3 regions of the Kitasatospora sp. NPDC040550 genome follow, and region 2 is predicted to be linked to each of the others. Evidence: riboswitches for the same ligand, from Rfam matches in the RefSeq annotation. Region 2 holds a riboswitch; each other region holds the start of a gene.
What was found. Region 2 has a riboswitch for cyclic di-AMP ahead of ACZ58X_RS31675 (M23 family metallopeptidase). Riboswitches for the same ligand answer to the same signal wherever they lie in the genome.
Positions count from the first base shown of each region.

Region 1 (7,476 bases), on a different contig from region 2:
GCTCGGCGTGGGTGGCGGCCAGCAGCTCGCGGGCGATCTCGGCGACCCGCTCGCGGCTGATCCGGGAGTGGTGGATCCGCTCCGACTGGTACGCGGGCAGGTCCTGGGCGATCGCGGACACCGTGGTCACCGTCCCGGCCAGGCCCACCAGGGTGGCCGCACCGGTCAGCGGGACGACCTCCTCGGCCTTGTCCAGCTCGGCCCGCACGTGCGCCCGGGCCTGCGCGATCTGCTCCGGCGAGGGCAGCTCGGCGCCGCCGAAGTGCCGCTCGGTCAGCCGCACGCAGCCGATGTCCACCGAGCGCGCCACCTGGACCTCCGCCCCGCCGAGCACGAACTCGGTGGAGCCACCGCCCAGGTCGAAGACGAGGTAGGGGGCGGGGAACTGCCCGCCGGCCAGCTCCTTGGTGGCACCGACGAAGGACAGGTGCGCCTCCTCCTCGCCGCTCACCACCTCCGGCTCGACGCCCAGGATGTCGCGCACGCCCTTGACGTACTCGTCGCTGTTCTCGGCGTCCCGGGAGGCGCTGGTGGCGACGAAGCGGGTGCGCTCCGGGCCGACGCCGAAGCCCGCGATGACCTCCCGGTACTCCCGGCAGGCGGCGAAGGTGCGCTCCAGCGCGTCCGGGTGCAGCCGACCGGTGCGGTCCACGCCCTGGCCCAGCCGGTTGATGATCATGCGGCGGTCGAGGTCGGTGATCTCGCCCGTCTCCGGGTCCAGGTCGGCGACCAGCAGCCGGATCGAGTTGGTGCCGCAGTCGATCGCGGCCACGCGGGTCGTGCTCACTCGGACTCCTGCTCCGCCGTCGCGTCCTGCGCCGCCGCGCCTTCCTCGGTGGCGCGCTTCTTCGCGGCCCGCTCGGCGGTCTTCTGCTGCTTGGCCGCGATCACGGCCTCGTGGTCCTGGTCCTTGGCACGGTTGCGCAGCACCCGCTCACCGGCCGCCTCGACCTCCGCCGGGGAGACGCACGGGCCCTTGGCCCACCAGTCCTCCAGCATGCCGATCGCCTCGTCGCCGAGCGGGTTGACGCCCTCTCCGGCCGCCAGCGAGTGGCCGACCAGCACGTGCAGGCACTTCACCCGGTCCGGCATGCCGCCGGCGCTCGGGAAGCCCTCCAGCACCTCGATCGCGTCACGCCGGGCGATGTAGTCCTCGTGCGCCCTCTGGTAGGCGGCGGCCAGCTCCGGGTCCTCGGCGAGCCGGGCCGTCTGGTCCTTCATCACGCCCTCCGCCTCCAGGGTGCCGATCAGCGAGGCGGCCTTGGGGCAGGTCAGGTAGTACAGCGTCGGGAACGGCGTGCCGTCCGGCAGCCGGGGGGCCGTCTCCACGACGTCGGGGTTGCCGCAGGGGCAGCGGTGCGCGACGCCGCGCAAGCCGCGCGGCACCCGGCCGAGCTGGGCGGCGATGGCCGCGACGTCGGCGTCGGAGACGGCGGGGTGGTTCTCAGTGGTCATGGGGGGTGGGGTCTCCAACGGAGGACGGGGGGAGCGGACGGGGTGCGGCGGGGGCCAGCGCGACGGCGTCGGCGGCGTCCACCGAGTCCCAGATGCTGGTGTACCAGGGTTTGGCGGCCTTCGCCGGGCCGGCGGCCGCGTCGGCGGCGGGAGCGGCCGGGGCGGAGGGCTGGGCGGCCGGACCGGCCGGGTCCACCGCGATGTACGGGGTCTCCCCCGGCACCGCGTAGTGCAGCCGGGCGCGGGCCTGCGCCTTGACGTACTCCGGGTCCTGCCAGCGCGCCTTGTCCCGGCGCAGCTGGTCGACCTGCTGGCGCGCGTGGTCGGCCTTCGCCCGCTGGGCGGAGATCTCGGCGCGCTGGGAGATGAACTGCCGCGTCGGGTAGGCCAGGATCGCCACCAGCGAGCAGAGCACCAGGACCAGGACGGTCGCCCGGCTCGTGAACCGAGGCCGGGCCGCCAAACCCGGGATCCTCCAGCCAGCCATCTCCCGTATCCCCTCCTGGTCGCGACGGTGCCCCGCCGTCCACCCTACGGGGTGAGCGGCGGGGCACCGGTCAGGCGTGCGCTACCGGGGGCCTCGGGCCCCCGGCGGCCGGGCCGGACGTCGCCCGGCCCGGGCGTGCTCAGCCCTCGTGCTTGAACCGCGGGAAGGCGCCGCGGCCGGCGTACTCGGCGGCGTCGTCGAGGATCTCCTCGATGCGCAGCAGCTGGTTGTACTTGGCGACGCGCTCGGAGCGGGCCGGGGCACCGGTCTTGATCTGGCCGCAGTTGGTGGCGACGGCCAGGTCGGCGATGGTGACGTCCTCGGTCTCGCCGGAGCGGTGCGACATCATGCAGCGGTAGCCGTTGCGCTGGGCCAGCTCGACGGCGTCCAGGGTCTCGGTCAGCGAGCCGATCTGGTTCACCTTCACCAGCAGCGCGTTGGCGGTGCCGGTCTCGATGCCCTTGGCCAGGCGGGCCGGGTTGGTGACGAACAGGTCGTCGCCGACCAGCTGGACCTTGTCGCCCAGCTTGACGGTCATGGCCTTCCAGCCGTCCCAGTCCGACTCGTCCAGCGGGTCCTCGATGGAGACCAGCGGGTAGGAGGCGACCAGCTCGGCGTAGTACTCGATGAGCTCGGCGGCCGACAGGGCCTTGCCCTCGAACTGGTAGGCGCCGTCCTGGAAGAACTCGGAGGCGGCGACGTCCAGGGCCAGCGCGATGTCGCGGCCGGGCACGTAGCCGGCCTTCTGGATGGCCTCGGTGATGAGGTCCAGGGCCTCGCGGTTGCTGTCCAGGTTCGGCGCGAAGCCGCCCTCGTCGCCGAGGCCGGTGGACAGGCCGCGCTCCTTCAACACGCCCTTGAGGGTGTGGTAGACCTCGACGCCCCAGCGGACGGCCTCGGAGAAGGACTCCGCGCCGATCGGAGCGATCATGAACTCCTGGATGTCGACGTTGGAGTCCGCGTGCGAGCCGCCGTTGAGGATGTTCATCATCGGGACCGGCAGGACGTGGGCGTTCGGGCCGCCCAGGTAGCGGAACAGCGGCAGGTCGCTGGCCTCGGAGGCGGCGTGCGCGACGGCCAGCGAGACGCCCAGGATGGCGTTGGCGCCGAGCGAGGACTTGTCCGGGGTGGCGTCCAGGTCGAGCATGGCCTGGTCGATCAGGCGCTGCTCGGTGGCGTCGTAGCCGACCAGCTCGGGGCCGATCTGCTCGATGACGGCCAGGACGGCCTTCTCCACGCCCTTGCCGAAGTAGCGGTTCTTGTCGCCGTCGCGCAGTTCGAGCGCCTCGAAGGCGCCGGTCGAGGCACCCGACGGAACAGCGGCACGACCCGTGCTGCCGTCGTCGAGGCCGACCTCGACCTCGACCGTGGGGTTGCCGCGGGAGTCGAGGATTTCACGGGCTACGACGACATCGATGGACGGCACGAAGCATCTCCTTGCGGAAGCAGGGTCCGGCCGCGGGTGGTGCTGCCGGCCGGACGATTGCGGAGTCGTTACGACCAGAGCCTAACCGCCCGGGCTCCCGGGGCCACGTCCGCCTGGGCTGCGTCTCACCGTGTGGCCCGGCTACCCACCGGTAGTTCACCTGCTCGTCCCGGTGCGTCCCACCGGGGCGGGCGGACGCGGACGGAGGGGGCCGCCGGGCGCGGCCCCCTCCGTGTCCAGCGTGTCGTCCGCCGTGGAACGGTCCGGCTCAGCCCAGGTGCAGGACCTGGCCGGGCACGATCAGGTCCGGGTTTCCGCCGACCGTGCCGCGGTTGCCGTCGTACAGCGCCTGCCAGCCGCCGGACACGCCCTGGGCGGTGGCGATGCCCGACAGGGTGTCGCCGTCCCGCACGGTGTAGTCGTGGCCGGTCGTGGCGGCCGGGGCCTGGGCGGCCCGCGGGGCGGCGTGCTTGGGGGCGTACTGCTGCGCCGACGGGTCGGCGGGCTTCTCGGCCTGCTTCGGCGCGGCGTGCTTCGGCGCGTACTGCTGGACCGGCTTCGGCTGGGCGGGCTTCGCGGCGGCCTTGGGGGCCTGCTGCTTGGGCGCCTGCTTCTGGGCCTGCTGCTTCTGCGGCTTGGCGTCCGAGGAGGTGTCCACCTCGGCCGGGGCGCCGCCCTTGCTCAGGCCGGCCTTCTTGGAGCAGACCGGCCAGGCGCCGGGGCCCTGCGAGGCGAGGACCTTCTCGGCGACCGCGATCTGCTGCGCCTTGCTGGCCTGGTTGGCCTGCGCCGCGTACGCGGTGCCGCCGTACGCCTTCCAGGTGCTGGAGGTGAACTGGAGGCCGCCGGAGAAGCCGTTGCCGGTGTTGATGCTCCAGTCGCCGCCGCTCTCGCACTGGGCGACGGAGTCCCAGACGGAGGCCGGGGCGGCGGAGGCGCCGGTGGCGGTGAGGAGCGGCAGTGCGAGTCCGACGCCGGCCACACCGGCGACGGCGATGGCCTTCTCGGCCTGGGTGCGACGACGATGACGGCCAGTTCCAACGAACAGCATGAAGGTCCCTCTCCGCACGCCTGCGAGGTGAGCTGTCGGGTTCGGACCGGGAGGTGGCCCGGCCGCCGTCTGCGGAATCGAATCCGCGCGGGCGGCTTCACCCCAAGCCGTGGAGGAACGGCAACAAACCTGGTTCCCCCGCCCCTGCCCAGGGTTCTGGTCGGTTTCCCGTGACGCGGCGGGCAGGATTCGGCGTCCCGCGCACGAGGTCCGCAGCTGCGAACTCCACGGAGACTAGACAGATCCTCAGACGAATCACAAGCTCATATCACCGACATCACACAAGAATTACGGCCCGTGTTCGATCGCCTACCAACGGCGGGGCTTTGTCCGGTTTGATGGGCGTTCATACCGCCGCCGGTGGCCGGTTCCGGATGCCTCGTCAGCGTGTCGCCGGCTCAGGAACGCCGTGCGGCGACCGGAGCTCCGGACTGAATTCGACCGGAAGTTCGCGCAATCCACGCATGATCAGGCCACCCCGCCAGCGCAGATTCTCCGGGCTTTCGGCCAGTCGCAGGTCGGGCAGCCGGGAAAGCAGCGTGGCCAGCGCGGACCGCCCCTCCAACCGGGCCAGCGGGGCGCCGATGCAGTAGTGGATGCCGTGCCCGAACCCCAGGTGCGGGTTGTCGCTCCGGGCCAGGTCGAGGGTGTTCTCGTCGGAGAACCTGGCCGGATCGCGGTCCGCCGCCGCCAGCACCACCAGCACCGGATCACCGACCGGGATCTCCACCCCGCCGATGGTCAGCGGACGGGTCGCGAACCGCCAGGTCGCCAGCTCCACCGGCCCGTCGTAGCGCAGGAGTTCCTCGATCCCGGTCTCCAGCAGCGCGGTCTCGCCGCGGGCCACCGACTCCTGCAGCAGGGCCCGCTGCCCGGGATTGCGCAGCAGCGCGTACGTCCCGTTGCCGATCAGGTTCACCGTCGTCTCGAACCCGGCGAAGAGGAGGATGAAGGCCATCGCGGCGGCCTCGTTCTCGGTCAGGTGCTCGCCGTGGTCGCTCGCCCGGATCAGGCCGGAGATCAGGTCGTCCCCGAGGTCCGCCCGCTTGCGGTGGATCAGCTCCAGCAGGTACGCCCGCATCCGCTTCACCGCCCGGCCCACGCCGCCGCGTTGGCTGCCGCCGTGTCCCGGCTTCGTGTGCCGCAGCATCATTCCGGCCCAGTCGCGGAAGTCGTCCTGGTCCTCGGCCGGCACGCCGAGCAGGTCGCAGATCGCGTAGATGGGGAGCGGGAAGGCGAACTCGTGGATGAGGTCGGCCGAACCGCGCTGCGCGAAGCCGTCGATCAGCCGGTCGGTCAGCTGCTGCACCCGCGGCTCGAACTCGGCCACCCGGCGCGGGGTGAACGCCTTCGACACCAGGCGGCGCAGCCGGGTGTGGTCCGGCGGGTCGATGTTCAGCAGGTGGGTCATCAGGTCCGCCTGCCGCTCCCCCGGGATGCCCACCCGGCCGGTGCGGTGCGCCTGCTCGCTGTGGTGCGCCGGGTTCTTCGACAGCCGGCCGTCCGCGAGCGCCTGCCGGGCGTCCGCGTAGCGCGTCACCAGCCAGGCCTCCACCCCGCTCGGCAGCGTGGTGCGGTGCACCGGGGCGTGCTCGCGCAGCCAGGCGTAGGCGGGGTACGGGTCGGCGGCGAACTCCCAGGTGAAGAGCTGCGGGTCGGGCTGGGCGGCGGGCTGGGCGCCCTCGGGCTGAGCTGGCATGGGTCGACCGTAACCGCTGGACCGGACGGGTCCGGACCGCCGGCGCCCGCGTCCCCGCGACCGCCCGGAGGTCACCGGCGCGCGAACCGCCCGTGACCGGCGCGCGAGCGGCACGCCGACACTCCGTGGACGGCCCGTGGACGGTGTGCGGACAGGCCTTGGCCAGCTCTTGGCCGGGCGGCAGGCGTGAGCCTGGTCACCTGCGGGGTAATCCCTGTTGCGGAGGGTCAGGACGTGCCTACGATCCTCCGAAGTACGCGCGGGCGCCGGTGCGGTGTCGCCCGCAGGGAGGAGCTGGACCAATGACGGTCAGCGGAGCAGTCGTCGTCATCGCGGTACTCGCGGGCGGTTCGGGGGCCGACCTCGCCCGCCGGTTCGCCGCGGCCGGCGCCGCCGGGATGCTGATCGCCGACACCCATGTCGGCATCGCCGAGGACCTCGCCTCCGAACTCGACCGGCCGGGCTGCCCCGTGGTCGGCGTCTCCGGCGACATCCGCCGGCCCAGCGACGTCGCCGCCCTGGTCGACACCGCCGAGAAGCACTTCGGGCCGATCGACCTCTTCTGCGTGGCGGGCCCGAAGGGCGAGCGGATCGTCTCCCTCGCCGACCTGCCCGCCCACCTCGACCTGGAGCGCCTCGCCGAACTGGTCGTCCTGATCGGCGAGGCGATCGGCGAGCTCGTCCCGCCGCAGCGGTCCGCCTCGGAGCGCACCGCCACGGCGGCCTGAGCCGCCTGCGCTACTCCGGTTCGAGCCCCTCGGCCGCGCGCACCGCGTCCCGGTAGCCGCGCGCGGCCGAGCGCAGCGCCGCGTCCACGTCCACCCCGGCGTCGTGCGCCCGCTGGGCCACCGCCAGCAGCAGCCGGCCCGCCGACTCCGCGGTCAGCTCGCGCGGCAGCTCGTACGGCTCGTCCGGCACCGCCGCGAAGCCCGCCCGGCGCACCCGGGACACCAGCTTCGCCGCGTACGCCAGCGCCGGCAGCCCGGCCGGCACGCCGTCCAGGACGGACTCCCGGTCCGCCTTCTCGGCCGCCTTCAACTGCTCCCAGTTCGCCTCCACCTCGGCGGCGCCGCCGGCCTCGACGTCCCCGAACACGTGCGGGTGCCGGTACACCAGCTTGTCCACGATGTCCCCGGCCACGTCGTCGACGGTGAACGGCCCGGTCGGGTGCTCCTCGGCGATCCGGGCGTGGAAGAACACCTGCAGCAGGACGTCGCCCAGTTCCTCGCGCAGCGCGTCCCGGTCCCCCTGCTCGATCGCCTCGACCAGCTCGTAGGCCTCCTCGACCAGGTACTTCACCAGGCTCTCGTGGGTCTGCTCGGCGTCCCACGGGCAGCCGCCCGGCGAGCGCAGCCGGT
Region 1 is NZ_JBVIWC010000008.1:290,439-297,914, reverse strand. It holds gene ACZ58X_RS15225 (Ppx/GppA phosphatase family protein) at 1-787, opposite strand, end outside; partial or broken gene ACZ58X_RS15220 (DUF501 domain-containing protein) at 946-1,473, opposite strand; gene ACZ58X_RS15215 (FtsB family cell division protein) at 1,445-1,918, opposite strand; gene eno (phosphopyruvate hydratase) at 2,082-3,368, opposite strand; gene ACZ58X_RS15205 (transglycosylase family protein) at 3,637-4,419, opposite strand; cyclic di-AMP (ydaO/yuaA leader) riboswitch at 4,421-4,591, opposite strand; gene ACZ58X_RS15200 (cytochrome P450 family protein) at 4,802-6,118, opposite strand; gene ACZ58X_RS15195 (SDR family NAD(P)-dependent oxidoreductase) at 6,421-6,846, shown strand; gene ACZ58X_RS15190 (nucleoside triphosphate pyrophosphohydrolase) at 6,857-7,476, opposite strand, start outside.
Region 1: linked by a shared signal. The riboswitch ahead of ACZ58X_RS15205 (transglycosylase family protein) and the one ahead of ACZ58X_RS31675 (M23 family metallopeptidase) in region 2 are both predicted to bind cyclic di-AMP.

Region 2 (7,476 bases):
GGCCGCCCCGACTTCCCGTGCTCAGCCCCCTCGGGGCGGTGCCCACTCGCCCGTGCCCGCCGCCCCACGGCCCTTCTCCTGCACCCGATCTGCCTGCTGCTGCGCTCCGGCCGTTCTTGGCCTGCGATCACCAGAAGTCGGTGGGTCCGACTTCTCGTGCGCCCACCGATGCCGCCGCGGCCCTCCGCGCCCCGAGGCGCGCGGCCCGCGCGTGGCCCGGGTGCTGCCCGGGTGCTGCCCGGGGTGGCTAGGCGGTGGCTGTGCCGGGCCAGGTGCGGAGGGCGGTGGTGAGGGTGGTGACGAGGCGGTCGTGGGTGGTGGTGAGGTCCTCGGCGAGTTGGAAGGCGCCGGCGATGGAGAGGGAGGCGAAGCCGTGGGCGAGGGAGCGGACGGTGCGGGCGGCGTGGATGGCTTCGGGGCCGTCGAGGCCGTAGCCGCGGAGGACGGCGATGATGACGCCGACGAGCCGGGTGGCGGCGCGGGTGAGGTCGTCGTCGGGCTGGGGCGCCTGGGGGAGGGCCGCGTAGCGGTGGGGGTGTGCGGTGGCGTAGGCCTGGTAGGCGCGCAGGACGGCGGTGACGGCGTCGTCCCCGCTGCGGCCGACGGCGGAGTCCGCGAGCCGGTCGGCGAGTTCTTCGGTGACCCGGACGGCGATGAGCCGCCGTAGTTCGCCGAGTCCGCCGCTGACGTGCTTGTACAGCGAGGGGGTGGCGACGCCGGCCCGGGTGGCGACCGAGGCGAGGGTGAGGGCTTCTCCGCCCTGGTCGTCGATGAGGGCGAGGGCGTGGTCGACGACCTGGTCGGGGGTCAGTCCTACGCGGGGCATGGGTTTCGTCGTCTCCGTGCGGGCGGGGTTCAGGCGAGTTCGGCGAGGAAGGGCAGCAGGGCGTCGGCGACGGCCTGCGGGTTGTCGGCCATCGGGTAGTGCCCGGACCCTTCGATCATCACCTTGCGGGCGCCGAGCTTCTCGGCCTGGAGGTCGGCGACGGCCTCGGGCTTCGGGAAGTCGGGGTCCTTGCTGCCCATGAGGACGAGGGCCGGGCAGCGGACGGCCGCGCACCAGCCCACGGGCGCGGAGTCGCCGGTGACGTGGCCGCGGGTGGCGGTCCGCCGGCCGGGGGTGCGCAGGGCGGCGACGAGTCCGTCGACGTAGCGGTCGAGGTCGGCGGGGCGGGGGCCGGGGTAGGCCATCTTGCGCAGGTAGAAGCCCCAGACGCCGGGCCACCGGACCATGGCGGCGCCCATGACGACCATGACGCCCTGCATGAGGGCGTTGGAGCGGTGTTCGACGAAGGCGTCGATCAGGGCGATCCCGGCGACCCGCTGGGGTGCGTCGCCGGCGACCTTGACGACCGTCGCCCCGGTGTAGGACTGCCCGACCAGGACGGCCCGTTCGATGCCGAGGTGGTCGAGCAGGGCGAGGACGTCGGTGGCGACGGCGGCGGGGCCGTAGTCGTCCCAGACGATCGAGGAGTCGCCGAAGCCGCGCAGGTCCATGGTGATGACCCGGTGGCCGGCGGTGGTGAGCAGCGGGTGCAGGTGCCGGTAGGCGTGGCGGGAGTCGAGCATGCCGGGGAGGAGGACGACGGGGGTGCCGTCGCCCTGCCGGGTGTCGTCGTACGCGAGGCGGCCGCCGGGGAGGTCGAGGTACTGGGTGCTCGGGGTGCTGGTGCCGTTCATGGTGGGCCTCCGCCGGCTCGCTCGTTTCTGCCTGTAGCCATAAAGCTAAGGCTAATAGCCTTAGCCGTCAAGCATCCGGCCGACAGCGAGGGCGCCCCCCGTTCAGGCCCCCTCGGCGTTCAGGGCGCCTCGGTGTTCAGGCCCCCTCGGCGTTCAGGTCCCCTCGACCCGGAAGGGGTCGTGCTCGCTGAGCAGCTTCTCCAGCCGGGCCTGGTCGACCCGGGCGACGGTGTCCGAGGACTCCTGCCGGTCCCGGACCACCTTGGCCAGCGTGAACGAGGAGGTGACGGTGTAGAGGAAGCCGATCCCGAGGAAGGCCCGGGTCCAGCCGCCGACCGGCAGGTAGGCGATCCCGGCGGCGAGGGCGGTGCCGGAGATGCCGAAGGAGAGGACGGCCTGGACGAAGTACGCGGCCGTGGTCCGTGACTGCATCGGTGCGTTCATGGCGCCAGGATGCAGCGGGGCGGCCGGGTCGCACATGAGTAGGAGTACTCAGATGGGCCTGGCGGCTGAGGGGTCGTTCGTTGACGTCCGATCACCTGTTCCACAGTGGCCCCGGGCGGATGGCTTGGAATCAGAGCGTCCTAGGATTAACGTCTGATAACGCAGCGCGGTCGTCAACGCCGTACCCAGACGGCACCGTGCGCCGTCGCCTAATCCCGCCGACCGGCCTCCGGGCAGGTCAGGGAGCCGGGGAACCACGTTCCTTGGGGTGAATCGGCGGGGCTCAGGCCCGGCCGTAGGAGACCTTCCTGCTCCGAACCCGTCAGCTAACCCGGTAGGCGCGAAGGAAGGAAAGGAGCGCGCCTCCGTGGCGTCGACGCACACCCCGGCACACCCGGCCGGCCCCGCAGCCGGTACCCAGCTCCTCGACCACCCCGGCCCGGAGGCCTTCGCCCCGGAGGCCGAGGCCAACCGCCACCGGATGCCGCGTCAGACCCGCGGGGCCTCCCCGCTGCTCGGCGTCACCGCCGTCGCCGCCACCCTGGGCGCCACCGGCTTCGCCTCCGCGACCCCGGCCGCCGCACCCGCCGTCGAGGCCCCGGACGAGGCGCCGGTCGCCCTGGCCGCCGACCCCGGCCTCGCGCTCGCCGCCCGGATCCAGCAGCAGGCCGACAGCCAGCGCACCGCCGCCGAGGAGGGCGCCCGGGTCCAGGCCGCCCAGGAGGCCGAGGCCAAGGCCGCCGCCAAGGAGGCGGAGGCCAAGCGTGCCGCCGAGGAGGCCGAGCGGGCCAAGGCCGCCGCCCTCACCCTGCCGGTGAAGGACTACAACCTCTCCGCCCACTACGGCCAGAGCGCCCGCTACTGGGCCCACCTGCACACCGGCCTGGACTTCGCCGCCGACACCGGCACCGCGGTCTACGCCGTCGGCCAGGGCACCGTCACCTCGGCCGGCTGGTCCGGCTCGTACGGCTACCGGATCGTCGAGACCCTGCCCGACGGCACCGAGATCTGGTACTGCCACCTCTCCTCGATCATCAAGGGCTCCGGCAAGGTCACCGCGGGCCAGCAGATCGGCAAGGTCGGCGCGACCGGCAACGTCACCGGACCGCACCTGCACCTGGAGGTCCGCCCCGGCGGCGGCGCCCCGGTCGACCCGGAGACCTGGCTCCAGCAGCGCGGCCTCACCCCGTAGGACCGATGACGCGGCAGGGCCCCGGGCGGCGCGCCCGGGGCCCTGCCGCGTCAGCTCACTCCTGGCCCTGCGGCTCCTGCTCGTCCCGCTCCTGCTCGACCTGTTCCGGCCGCTCCGGTTCCTGCGGCTCCAGCTCCTCCTCCTCGTCCGCGGGCAGCTGCGCCAGGTAGGCGTCGATCTCGGCCGCCCCCGGCTCCGGCGCGAGCTCCGGGAACTCCTCCACCAGCAGGCGCGGCAGCCCGGGCACCGTCCATTCGCCGAGCAGGTCGAGTGCCGCCTCGGCCGCCGCCACCTCGAACTCCTCGAAGCCACCGGCCAGTTCGTCCGGCATCGGGCGCCCCAGCGCGTTCAGCTCGGCCAGGTTGCGGTAGCTGCGCCGCATCAGGCCCTGCTCCAGCAGCAGCCGCGCGCCGTCGGTGGCCATGCCGACGGACAGCACCCGGCCCGGCCCCCAGCCCAGCCCGTCCGGTTCGTCCAGCCAGCCGGTCGGCGTCAGTGCCTCGTACCCGGCCAGCCGCTGCTCCTCGTCGAGCGCGGCGAAGCCGGCCAGCCAGTCCCGGACGGCCGCCGGGTCCGTCACGTCCACCCCGTGGGCGTGCAGCAGCAGCGCGTACAGCCGGGGCCAGGTCACCAGGTCGGCGCGGCGCAGCAGCCCGGCCGCGACCTCGCCCTGCCACTCGGCCTCGGCGTGCAGCCGCTCCTGGCGCTTGGCGTTGAGCCGCTTCGCGGCCCGCTGGTGGTCGACCAGCAGCCGTACGGCCTCGCCGTAGGCGAGCGGGTCCTGCTCCGGCGTGGGTTGGACGTAGAGGTGGAGCCGCTCGTACAGCAGGTGCTCCACCTGGTCGGAGGTGAGTTCGGGCCAGCCGTCGTGCATCCTGCCCCCGCCCAGCTCCAGCAGCGCCAGCACCGCGCGCAGCGGCGCTTCGGCCACCGGCGCGCGGTCCTGGCCGGCCGCCCAGGCGAGCAGGTCGGCGGCCCTGGTGCGCGGGGCGAGCCGCAGGTCTTCGTCGTTCATGTTCCGAACGGTAGCCGCCGGACGCCGGTAGGGTCGGCAGCCATGGTCCCCGTACGCCTCACCGGCCCCAGGCTCGCCCTCCGCGAGTACCGCCACACCCCGGAGGAGGTGGACGCGCTGCACGCGCTGTACGGCGACCCGGAGGTGACCCGCTACCTCCCCTTCGAGCCGCGCGACCGCGAGACCTGCGCCGACCAGCTCGAGCTCTACCTGGAGGAGGCGATGGCCGAGGAGCGGGGCGTCTACCGGCTCGCCGTCGTCCGGCGCGAGGACGCCGAGGACCCGGAGGACGCGCTGCCGGTCGCGCACGCCGCTCTCACCCTCGGCGCGTACCGCTCGGCGCACCTCGGCTACGTGCTGAGCCGCCCGGTGTGGGGCCGCGGCTACGCGGGCGAGATCGCCGGACTGCTCTGCGCGCTCTCCTTCGGGGCGCTCGGCCTGCACCGGCTGGCCGCCCGGGTCGACGTGGAGAACACGGCCTCGGCCAAGGTGCTCACCCGGCTCGGCTTCCAGCCGGAGGGGCGCGTCCGGCACGACCTGTTCAAGGGCGGCGCCTGGCGCGACTCGTACCGGTACGCGTTGCTCGCCGACGAGTGGTCCGGCCCGCCCGGCCCGCCCGGCCCACCGCAGGGGGGTTAACCCCACCCCGGATCCGCCGGGCGGCCGGATGTTTGCCGGGCCGCGCCCGGGCCAGACTGGATCACGTCAGCGAGTACGGAAGACCAGGACGACGAGGGGCCGGGGACCGGGACATGAGCAGCAGCACGCTGGGTCAGGGGTGGGACGCCCCGGACGGTTACGGCGACGACGGGGCCCGCCCGGCCCGGGCCCGTCGCACCGAGGAGCCGCCCGGCTTCTGGCGGGCGCCGTTCTCCGGGCACTACTACCGCGAGGTCGGCTACGCGCTCACCGGGCTGCCGGTCGCGATCGTCGGCTTCGCCGTCGCGATCGTCCTGTTCTGCCTCGGCGTCGGCACCTTCGTCACCGTCCTCGGCCTGCCGGTGCTGGCCGCCCTGACCAGCACCGCCCGGGGCTTCGGCCGGGCCGAGCGGGCCCGGGTCCGCGGGATGCTCGCGCTGGACGTGCCCGGCCCGGCGCCGGTGCGCCAGGTGCGCCCGGGCAGCTGGGGCTCGATCACCGCCCGGATGGCCGACGGGGCGGGCTGGAAGGCCGTGCTGTACCAGGTGGTGATGTTCCCCTGGGCGGTGTTCAGCTTCTGCCTCACGCTGACGTTCCTGGTGCTCGGCTGGGCGATGGCGCTCTACCCGCTCTACCACTGGGTCTTCCCGCGCTACACCTCCTGGCGCGGGTACCAGCTGTTCGACTTCACCGACAGCCACCACGTCCGGCACGCCTACTACGTGGAGGGCGCCTGGCAGATCGCCGCGTTCTCGGCGATCGGGGTGCTGCTGATCTTCCTCACCGCGCGGCTGGTCCGCGGCCTGACCAACGTCAACCGGGTCGCCGCCCGGGGGCTGCTCGGCCGCTGAGGCCCGGCCCTCGCACCTCCCACGTACTCCCGCTCCTGCCCCGTCCCTGCCCCGCTCCCGCCCCGCCCGTGCCCCGGACGCGCTCCGGATGCGGGTGGGGCGGACCCGTGTTCGGATGACCGGGTGGCGACCGCCCCCACCCCCGTGCCGGCCCCGGACGTCCTGGTCACCTCCCGCCCGCTGGACGAGTACTGCGCCCTGTTCGGCCTGACCCGCGCCCGGCTCGCCGCCCTGCCCGGCCCGCTGCTGGACTGCCCGGGCGGCGCGTCCGGCCTGGCCGCCGAGGCGCGCGAGCTGGGCTGCCGGGTGATCGCCGTCGACCCGGCGTACGCGCTGCCGCCGCCCGAGCTGGCCGCCCGGGCACTGGCCGCCCGGGCGTCGATGGCCGTCGCGATGGCCGCCCGCCCCCAGCTGTACCCCTCGCCCCGCCCGCGCCGCCCCGCCCGCCCGGAGCGCTACCTGCGCAGCTGGGACCGCGCCCGCCGGCTGTTCGCCGCCGACTCGGCCGCCCACCCGCAGTGCTACCTGGCCGCCGCGCTGCCCCGGCTGCCCTTCGCGGACGGCGCCTTCGCGCTCACCCTGAGCGGCTACCTGATCTTCGCCTACCCCGAACTGTTCGGCCCGGAGCGGCAGCTGGCCGCCCTGGCCGAGCTGGTCCGGGTGACGGCCGCGGACGGGGAGGTGCGGGTCCAGCCGCTGCACGACGGTCGCGGCCGCCGCTGCGGCCACCTCGACCGGCTGCGGTACGCGCTCGGCGAGCGCCGGATCGCCAGCGAGGTCCGCCGGGTGCCGCGCGAGGACGGCCGCACCCGCAGGATCCTGGTGCTCCGGGCCGCCGGCGGACGACCCCGGGGGCACCCGCCGGCACTACTTCTGTAATGGTCACAGGGCGGGTCTGCCCCTATACTCGCTCAAATGAGCGAGACCACGATCCGGCCCGCCCAGCCCGCCGACGCCGACCGGCTCACCGCACTGATCCAGGCCTCCGCCGCCTACCGCGGCGCGTACTCCGCGATGATCGACGGCTATGCCGTACGACCCGACTACATCGAGCGCCACGAGGTGCGGATGGCCGTGGACCGCACCGACGACCGGCTGCTCGGCTTCTACGGGCTGATCCACGAACCGGCCGAACTGGACCTGATGTTCGTCGCCGACGACGCCCAAGGACTCGGCATCGGACGGGCGTTGATCACCGACATGCTCGACCGGGCCCGGGCCGCCGGGATCACCGCGGTCAAGGTCGTCTCGCACCCGCCCGCCGAGGGCTTCTACCTCCAGGTGGGCGCCGTGCGCACCGGCACCCGCCCGCCGCAGCCCAAGACCCCCTGGTCGCAGCCCGAACTGCGCTTCACCGTCTAGGGCTTCACCGGCGGGTCGTCGGCCGCCGTTCCGGACGCCACCGCTCCGGACACCACCGGCCCCGAGCCCTCCGCCGCGGCCCCCGTCGGTTGCGCCGGGACGAAGGCCACCGCCTGCAGCCGGGACAGTATCTTCTCCGCCAGCCAACTGCGGTCCGACCCGTACGGAATGCCCTGCGGGTCGACCAACTGCGCCGCCACCGCGTCCCGCAGCCGCTGCGCCTCGGCACCGGGCAGCCGGGAGAGCAGGCCCCGGGCGGCCAGCAGCGCGTGGTACTGCTCGAACCCCGAGCG
Region 2 is NZ_JBVIWC010000026.1:127,756-135,231, forward strand. It holds gene ACZ58X_RS31660 (TetR/AcrR family transcriptional regulator) at 248-826, opposite strand; gene ACZ58X_RS31665 (alpha/beta fold hydrolase) at 856-1,680, opposite strand; gene ACZ58X_RS31670 (YiaA/YiaB family inner membrane protein) at 1,834-2,124, opposite strand; cyclic di-AMP (ydaO/yuaA leader) riboswitch at 2,321-2,479, shown strand; gene ACZ58X_RS31675 (M23 family metallopeptidase) at 2,492-3,316, shown strand; gene ACZ58X_RS31680 (hypothetical protein) at 3,372-4,331, opposite strand; gene ACZ58X_RS31685 (GNAT family N-acetyltransferase) at 4,374-4,970, shown strand; gene ACZ58X_RS31690 (sensor domain-containing protein) at 5,084-5,821, shown strand; gene ACZ58X_RS31695 (hypothetical protein) at 5,945-6,700, shown strand; gene ACZ58X_RS31700 (GNAT family N-acetyltransferase) at 6,737-7,183, shown strand; gene ACZ58X_RS31705 (hypothetical protein) at 7,180-7,476, opposite strand, start outside.

Region 3 (7,476 bases), on a different contig from region 2:
CGCGCTGCTGATCCGCACCGGGCTGCGCCGGGGCCGGACCCTGACCGGCGCCTGGCTGTGGGTGGTCGCCGTACCGCTGCTCGGCCCGATGATCTACAACCGCTTCGACCTGCTGGTCACCGCGCTCGCCCTGGCCGGCCTGCTGGCACTGATCCGCCGTCCGGCGATCGGCGGGCTGCTGCTGGGCCTGGGCGGCATCGTCAAGGTCTGGCCGCTGCTGGGCCTGATCGGCACCCCGTCCGGCCGCCGCACCCGCCGCTCCTGGACGCTGGCCGCCGCCACGGCGGTCTCGGTCGGCTTCCTGCTGGCGGCCGGGATGAACGGCGCCTTCGGCTTCCTGGCCTTCCAGGGCGCCCGCGGCATCGAGGTCGAGTCGGTCGGCGCGCTGCCGCTGCACATCGCCCGGCTGGCCGGGGGCTGGGACGGCAAGGTCACCATGAACTACGGCTCCCCCGAGATGCTCGGGCCGTGGGTCAGCGTGATCAGCAAGGTGATGATGGCCGGCACCGTGCTGGGCTTCCTCTGGCTGCTGCTGTGGCGCTTCACCGCCCGTCGGCGCAACGCCGCCACCATGTACGACGCGGCGCTCTGCGCGCTGCTGATCTTCGTGGTGACCAGCCGGGTGATCAGCCCGCAGTACCTGGTCTGGCTGGTCGGCGTCGCGGCGGTCTGCCTGACCGTGCGCGGCACCAGCCAGCGGCCGGTGGCGCTGCTGGTCCTGCTCGCCTGCCCGCTCACCCTGCTCGAGTTCCCGACCATGTTCACCCAGGTCCTGAACAGCGAGCCGCTCGCGGTCGCCGTGCTGGGGCTGCGCAACCTGCTGCTGCTGACCGCCGCCGTGCTCTCCGGCATCCGGCTCTGGCGCTCCACCCGTGCCGCGACGGCCCTGGCGCCCACCGTGGTGCTGGCCGAGCCCCCGGCTCTGCCGGCCGCCTCCGCCTACCCGGTCCGCCCGGGCATCGCGTACGAGCAGGACCTGCTGGACGGCATCGACCACCCGGCCGGGCGGTAGCGGCCCGCCCCAACGGCCCGGCCCTACCGGTGCCTAGCCCTTCAAGGCCTCGACCTCGGCCAGCCAGAGCCCGGTGAACTCGGCCAGTCCGACGCCCAGTTCGGCCCGCAGCAACCGGTCCGTCCGGTGCGCCCGGTCCTCGCCCGCCCCGTCGGCCGCGCCGACCGCCCGGTAGAAGGCGACCAGCCGCTGCGCCCCGTACCGGCGGGCGATCAGCTCGCAGGCCAGCCAGGACTGCTCGTAGGCCTGGGCGATGCCGTCGGCGCCCGCGGCGAAGTCCGCGTCGGCGGGCAGCGCGGTGGGCAGCTTCCCGGCGGCGACGTCCCGGGCCAGCTCGGGGGCGATCTGCCGCGGCCGCCGGCCGGAGTCCCGGTAGGCCGTCCAGTCAGCGACGCCCTCGGAAAGCCAGAGCGGGGTCCAGGCCCGGGTGTCGGCCCGGGTCGCGACGTGGGTGGCCTCGTGGGTGACGACCACCTGGCGGCCGAAGTCGCTGAGCTTCGCGAAGGCCTCGGGGTTGATCACCACCCGGTCCGCCGGGGTGTGCCGGGGAGCGCCGGGGGCGGCCACGGTGACCGCCGCCATGCCCGTCCAGCCCGCCGGGTCGGCCTCCAGCAGCCGGGCGAACTGCTGCTCGGTGGCGGGCAGTTCCAGCAGCAGCCGGCCGGGCCAGGCGTCGCCCCAGACCGCGCTGACGGCCGGCACCGCCTTGTCCCCCACCGGGACCAGTCCGGCCGGGTCGGGCCCACCGGCCAGGCCGAGCACCAGGCAGCGGGCTCCGGCGGCGGTGCGGACGGGGCCGAGGTCCCACGGCGCCGGGGGCCCGCCGGTGCCCTCCTCGTGCTCGACCCGCCAGCCGCCCTGGTCCCGGACCAGCTCGATCCGGCGCGGGTACACCACCGGGTACTCGTCGTACCCGGCGATCCGCAGCGCCAGCTCGACGGAGGCGTCCTGCCGCTCCGGCCCGGTGGGCGGCGGGAGCACCAGGTTCCGGTACGCCGCCTCGGCCCCGGTGAGCCCCGACCAGGTGGGCAGCGAGCGCGCCCGCGCCGCCAGCAGCGCGGTGACCTCGGCCTGCCGGTCGACGGCCCGCCCGCCCGGCGGCGGGGCCACCGGGGGCAGCGAGAGCTGGACCAGCCCGCCGGCCGCCAGCAGCAGCGCGCCGCGCCGGGACAGCACCCGGCGCGCGGGGTCTATCGGATGGGGGCCGTCCGGCCCGGAGGGCGTCGCGCTCAGAGCCGGACCACTCCCGAGACCGGCATCGCGTTGACGCTCTCGTACCGGACCTTGGCGCCGGGGTACGGGGCGTGCACCATCACGCCGCCGCCGGCGTACATCCCGACGTGGTGCATGTCCCGGTAGAAGATCACCAGGTCTCCCGGCCGCGCTTCGGAGAGGCTGATCCGCTGCCCGGCGTACGCCTGGGCCTGCGAGGTCCGCGGCAGGGTCACTCCGGCCTGCCGCCAGCTGTAGTACATCAGACCGGAACAGTCGAAGGCGCGCGGCCCGGTGGATCCGTAGACGTAGGGCGAGCCGACCATCCGCACCGCGGCGGCCAGCGCCGCCGCCCCGCGCTCGGAGGCGGCCGGGGCGTTGCCGAGGTCCAGCCGGTCGGTGCCGCGGGTGGCGCGCTGCTCGGCCTCCCGGGCGTCCTGGGCGACCATCCGGTTCCGCTCGACCGCGCCCAGGCTGTTGAGCAGCTTCTGCGCCGTGGCGAGGCGCTGCTGGATCTGCTGCTTGTTGTCGGCCAGCGAGCGGCGGGCCTCGTCCAGCTCGGCGAGCTTGGCGGCGGTCTCGGTGCGGCGCTGGTCGAGCCGGCGCTGACGGGTGACCAGCTCGTGCAGGGTCTCCTGCTGGCGCTCGGCGGCCTGGCCGAGGGTGCGGGCGCGGGTGAGGTAGGCCTCCGGGTCGCTGGAGAGCATCAGCTGGGCGGTCTGGGTCATCCCGCCGCCCCGGTACTCGGCCCCGGCGACCGTGGCGAGGTCCCCGCGCAGTTCGTTGAGCTGCTCCTGGGCGGCGGCGACCTCGCCCTGGAGGATCGTGGTCTCGCCCAGCAGCCGCTTCTGCGCCTCCTGCGCGGCGTTGTACTTCTCCGAGGCCTGTTCGGCCTCGTCGTACAGCTGCTCGACCTGGGCCTTGACGTCCTTGCGGTCGGGCGCCTCCGGCCCCCCGGGGGCGGCCTGGGCGCTGCCGGCGGTCGCCACGCCCAGGGCCGTGGTGGCGGCCGCGGTCAGTACCAGCGCACGGGCGAGCAGTTGGGAACGGCGGTGCACGGGCATGGCGGCAACGGCTCCAGTCCTGCGGCGCGGCCCCGCGGCCGCGCCCCGGTGGGCGGCCGTCGAGCGGGAGTCCGGTGGCAGACGTTAGCGAGTCCGGGCAAGTGAGTCCAAACCCCTACCGACCAGAATATTTGACCCCTAATCGGACACCAGGTCGAGCCGCCGGAAAAGCCGCAGGCCCGGCCCTCCGTGACGGAGGACCGGGCCCGTGAACGCGTGGGTGGGGATCAGACCCGCACGATGGAGGTCAGCGGCATGTTGGAGACGGCCTCGTAGCGCACCGACGCACCCGGCTTGGGAGCGTGCAGCACCTGGCCGTTGCCCGCGTAGATGCCGACGTGGTGGGCGTCGCCGTAGAAGATCAGCATGTCGCCGGGCTGGGCCTGGGAGATGTCCGAGCCGATCCGGGTGCCGGCGCCGGCCTGCTCCTGCGAGGTGCGCGGCAGCGACACCCCGGCCTGGTTGAACGCCCAGACCATCAGGCCGGAGCAGTCGAAGGAGCCGGGGCCGGTGGCGCCCCAGACGTACGGGCTGCCGACCTTGGTGGCGGCGGCGGCCAGCGCGGCGGCACCGTGCGAGCTGCCCGGGGCGACCTTGACCGGCGCGGCGGTGGAGCCCGAGCCGAGGTCGCCGCGGCTGCTGTCGCGCGAGGCACGGTCCGGGGTGGCCGGCTTGGCGGCGGCGGCCTTCGCGGCGGCGTCGGCGGCGGCCTTGTCCTCGGCCGCCTTGATCGCCTGGCGCTCCTGCTCGGTCAGCGTGTTGAGCAGGTCCTGGGCGGCCTTGAGCTTGTTCTGGACCTCGTCCTTGGAGGCCTTCAGCTGCTGGGTCGTGGACTCCAGCTCGCCGAGCTTGCCCTGGGCCTCGGTGCGGTCCTGGTCCAGCTTGCGCTGCTGGTCCTGCAGCTGCTTGAGCTGGTTCTTCTGGGTGCTGCCCGCCTGGTTCAGCGCGCCGGCCTGGTTGAGGAAGTTGTCCGGGCTGGAGGACAGCATCAGCTGGACCGTCGGGGATATGCCCCCGTTGCGGTACTGCTCGCCGGCGATCTCGGCCAGGCCGCCCTGGAGGTCGGTCACCTGGGCCTGCTGCCGGGCCACCTGGTCCTGGAGGCCGGAGACCTGCTTCTCCAGCTCCTGCTGCTTCTCCTGGGCGGCGTTGTACTTCTCGGTCGCCTGCTCGGCCTGCTCGTTGAGCTGGTCGACCTGCTCCTTGACCTGGTCCTTGGTCGGCTGCGGGTCGGCGTGCGCGCCGGACTGCGCGGAGAGGGCGACGGCCGCGGCGGCGAAACCGGTCAGGATCGAGACGCGGGTGCGGCTGGCGGGCTTGGGACGACGATGGGACGCCACGAAGGCGGACTCCTTCTTCCTACCTCCGCCTACCGGGTGAGCTGACGGGTTCGGGCCGGAAGCATGCCCTACGACGCCTCACCGGCCTCACCTACGGCCGACCTGGCGCCGATTCACCCCGGAGGAACGTGTGGTTCCCCGGCTCCGCTCCGCAGCGCCCCCGACTACTGGGCTCCCCTGTCGGGCAGTCGCTTCGACCTGCCCCGCTGTTTCGCGAACTCGGCGGTAACCACCGCCGCCACCCAGGCTGGGTGATCGACTGTGCGGTGGTTCGGAGCATGACCCTAGTAACTGAACCGTGATCCGTTCAAATCCTTGTCAGAAAAAAGACGGAAGATTACCCATGTTCTTTTGTGAAAATGACTGATGGTGATCACTGCCGCACGCAAAGCTGATCGACTCTCACCGTCCGGCCCACCGGGACCGCAAACCGACGCGCCACCCCCGACCGGAGGTGGCGCGGATCACAGGGCCGGAACCGGCCCCTCGGGGAGGTGCCGGTCCGTCAGATCCGGCGGATCGTGTTGATCGACATCGCGTCGGCCTTCATCACCTTCACCACGTCACCGGTGTGCGGCGCGTGGACCACCATGCCGTTGCCGATGTACATCCCGACGTGGTGCATGTCGCCGCCGTAGATCACCAGGTCGCCCGGCTGGGCGGTGGCCAGCGTCACGGCGGTCCCGATGTGGCCCTGCTCCTGCGAGGTGCGCGGCAGCGAGACGCCGGCCTGGCCGTACGCCCAGACCATCAGGCCCGAGCAGTCGAAGGTGGAGGGCCCGGTGGCGCCCCAGACGTACGGCGAGCCCTGCTTGCTCATCGCCTTGGCCACCGCCACGGCGGCGTAGCCGCTGGCCGGCGGCAGGTTGCCGAGGTCGACCCGGTCGGCGCCGCGGGAGGCGCGGTCGTCCTGCTGCTGCTGGGCCCGGAGCGCGGCCCGGTCGGCGGCGCTGAGCGAGTTCAGCAGGTCCTGGGCGGCCTTCAACTTGGTGTTGACGTCCGCCTTGGCCTGGTTGAGGTCCTTGGTGGTGGAGTCCAGGGAGGCGAGCACGGCGGCCGCCTCGGCCTTCTCCTGGTCCAGTCGGCGCTGCTGGTCGAGCAGGCCCTTGAGCGCCTCGGTCTGGGTGGTGCTGGCCTGCTGGACGCTCGACGCCTTGTCCAGGTAGCCGGACGGGTCGGAGGAGAGCATCAGCTGGACGGACGGGTCGATGCCGCCGGTGCGGTACTGCTCGCCCGCGACCTGGGCCAGGCCCACCTGGAGCTGGCCCATCTGGTCCTGGCTGCGGGCCACCTGGTCCTGGAGCTGGTCGGCCTGCTTGCGGAGCTGGTCGGAGCGCTCCTTGGCGCCGTTGTACTTCTCGGCCGCCTGCTCCTGCTCCTGCTGGAGCTGGTCGATCTGCGCCTTGACGTCACTCTTGTTCGGCTGCGGCGCGGCATGCGCGGCGACCTGGGCGGAGAGGGCGACCGCGGTCGCAGCAGCAGCGGTGAGCACGGAGACCCGCGCGCGGCTCGGCTGCTTGGGACGGCGGTGGGAGGCCAAGGGACCGGCTCCTTCTTCCATCGGACTCACCTGATCAGGTGAGATTCCGGAAAATAGGTTTGACGCCAGACCCTAGTGAAGATCTACCCGTTTTGCCACTCCCCGAAGGCGTGAACTCCGGTTCCCCCGCTGACTTCACCGGATCCGCACACCCGCGCGGACGCCCCACTGACCTGCCGTCACCGCCCCCGGCCCCGGCTCAGGGCCGGGCCAGCCGGTTCAGCAGCAGCACCGAGGCCACCGGGCGCGCACCCGCCTTCCGCACGCCCTCGGCGACCTCCCGGTCGGTGGAGACCACCACCACCGGACGGCCCTGCGGCTCGGCCCGGACCAGACGGCGGATCAGCTCGTCCGCGGTCTCGCCGGTCCGGCTGAACCGTACCCGCACCCCGCGCGGGGGCGCCATGATGACCGGTACGTCCAGGTCCTGCCCGTCGAACACACAGGTGACCTCCGCCTGGGTGCGCTGGGCCAGCATCGCCAGCCCGCCCAGCAGCCGGATCCGCTGCTGCTCCAGCGGCAGCGCCGGATACCCGGTCTTGGTCACGTTGTAGCCGTCCACCACCAGGTGCACCTGCGGGATCGCCAGCAGCTGGTCCAGCAGCGCCGGGTCGTCCTCGGCCAGGCCGCGCCGGGCCACGTCGTGCGGCGAGGCCGCCCCCGGCACCACCGCCTCCACCAGGTCCGCCGGGCGGATCTGGGAGACCGGCAGGGCCAGTTCCCGCTGCAGGCCCTGCGCCGACTGCAGCACGGTGTCCAACAGCAGCCGCAGCCGCATGTCCTCGACGCTGCGGCCCTCCCGGGCCGAGCGGCGGCCCTGCTCGACCGCGGTCTCCAGTTCGGACACCCGGTGCCGCAGCCGTCGCGCCTCGGACTCGGCCGCGCTGCGCTCCCCGGTGGCCTGCGCCCTCGCGGCCTCCAGCTCCCCGGCCACCCGCCGGGTCTCGGCCTGCGCCCGCCGGGTGTCGCTCTCCAGCGACCGCACCTTCTTGCGCAGCGACTCGGCCTCCCGCCGGACGCCCTCGAACTCCGCGCGCTGGCGGTCCAGGTCCGCGCGCGCCGCGGCCCGCACCTCGGCCAGCTCGGCCTGGAGCTTCTCCACCAGCCGGGAGGCCTCCGCCACCGCGTCCTCGGCGCCGGCCCGCTCGGCCTCCTCGCCCGCCTCGGCGACCAGTCGGCTCCAGCCGGGCGAGCGCACCAGGTAGGCGGCGGCGGCGACGTCCATCGGATCGGCGGCGCCAGGGACGGTGCCCGACTCCAGCGCCTTCACCAGGTCCGGCTGGCCCAGCCGCAGCCGCTCCGCTATCC
Region 3 is NZ_JBVIWC010000014.1:153,453-160,928, forward strand. It holds gene ACZ58X_RS21820 (glycosyltransferase 87 family protein) at 1-1,012, shown strand, start outside; gene ACZ58X_RS21825 (hypothetical protein) at 1,046-2,188, opposite strand; gene ACZ58X_RS21830 (C40 family peptidase) at 2,242-3,288, opposite strand; gene ACZ58X_RS21835 (NlpC/P60 family protein) at 3,516-4,628, opposite strand; cyclic di-AMP (ydaO/yuaA leader) riboswitch at 4,640-4,795, opposite strand; gene ACZ58X_RS21840 (C40 family peptidase) at 5,134-6,168, opposite strand; gene ACZ58X_RS21845 (NYN domain-containing protein) at 6,368-7,476, opposite strand, start outside.
Region 3: linked by a shared signal. The riboswitch ahead of ACZ58X_RS21835 (NlpC/P60 family protein) and the one ahead of ACZ58X_RS31675 (M23 family metallopeptidase) in region 2 are both predicted to bind cyclic di-AMP.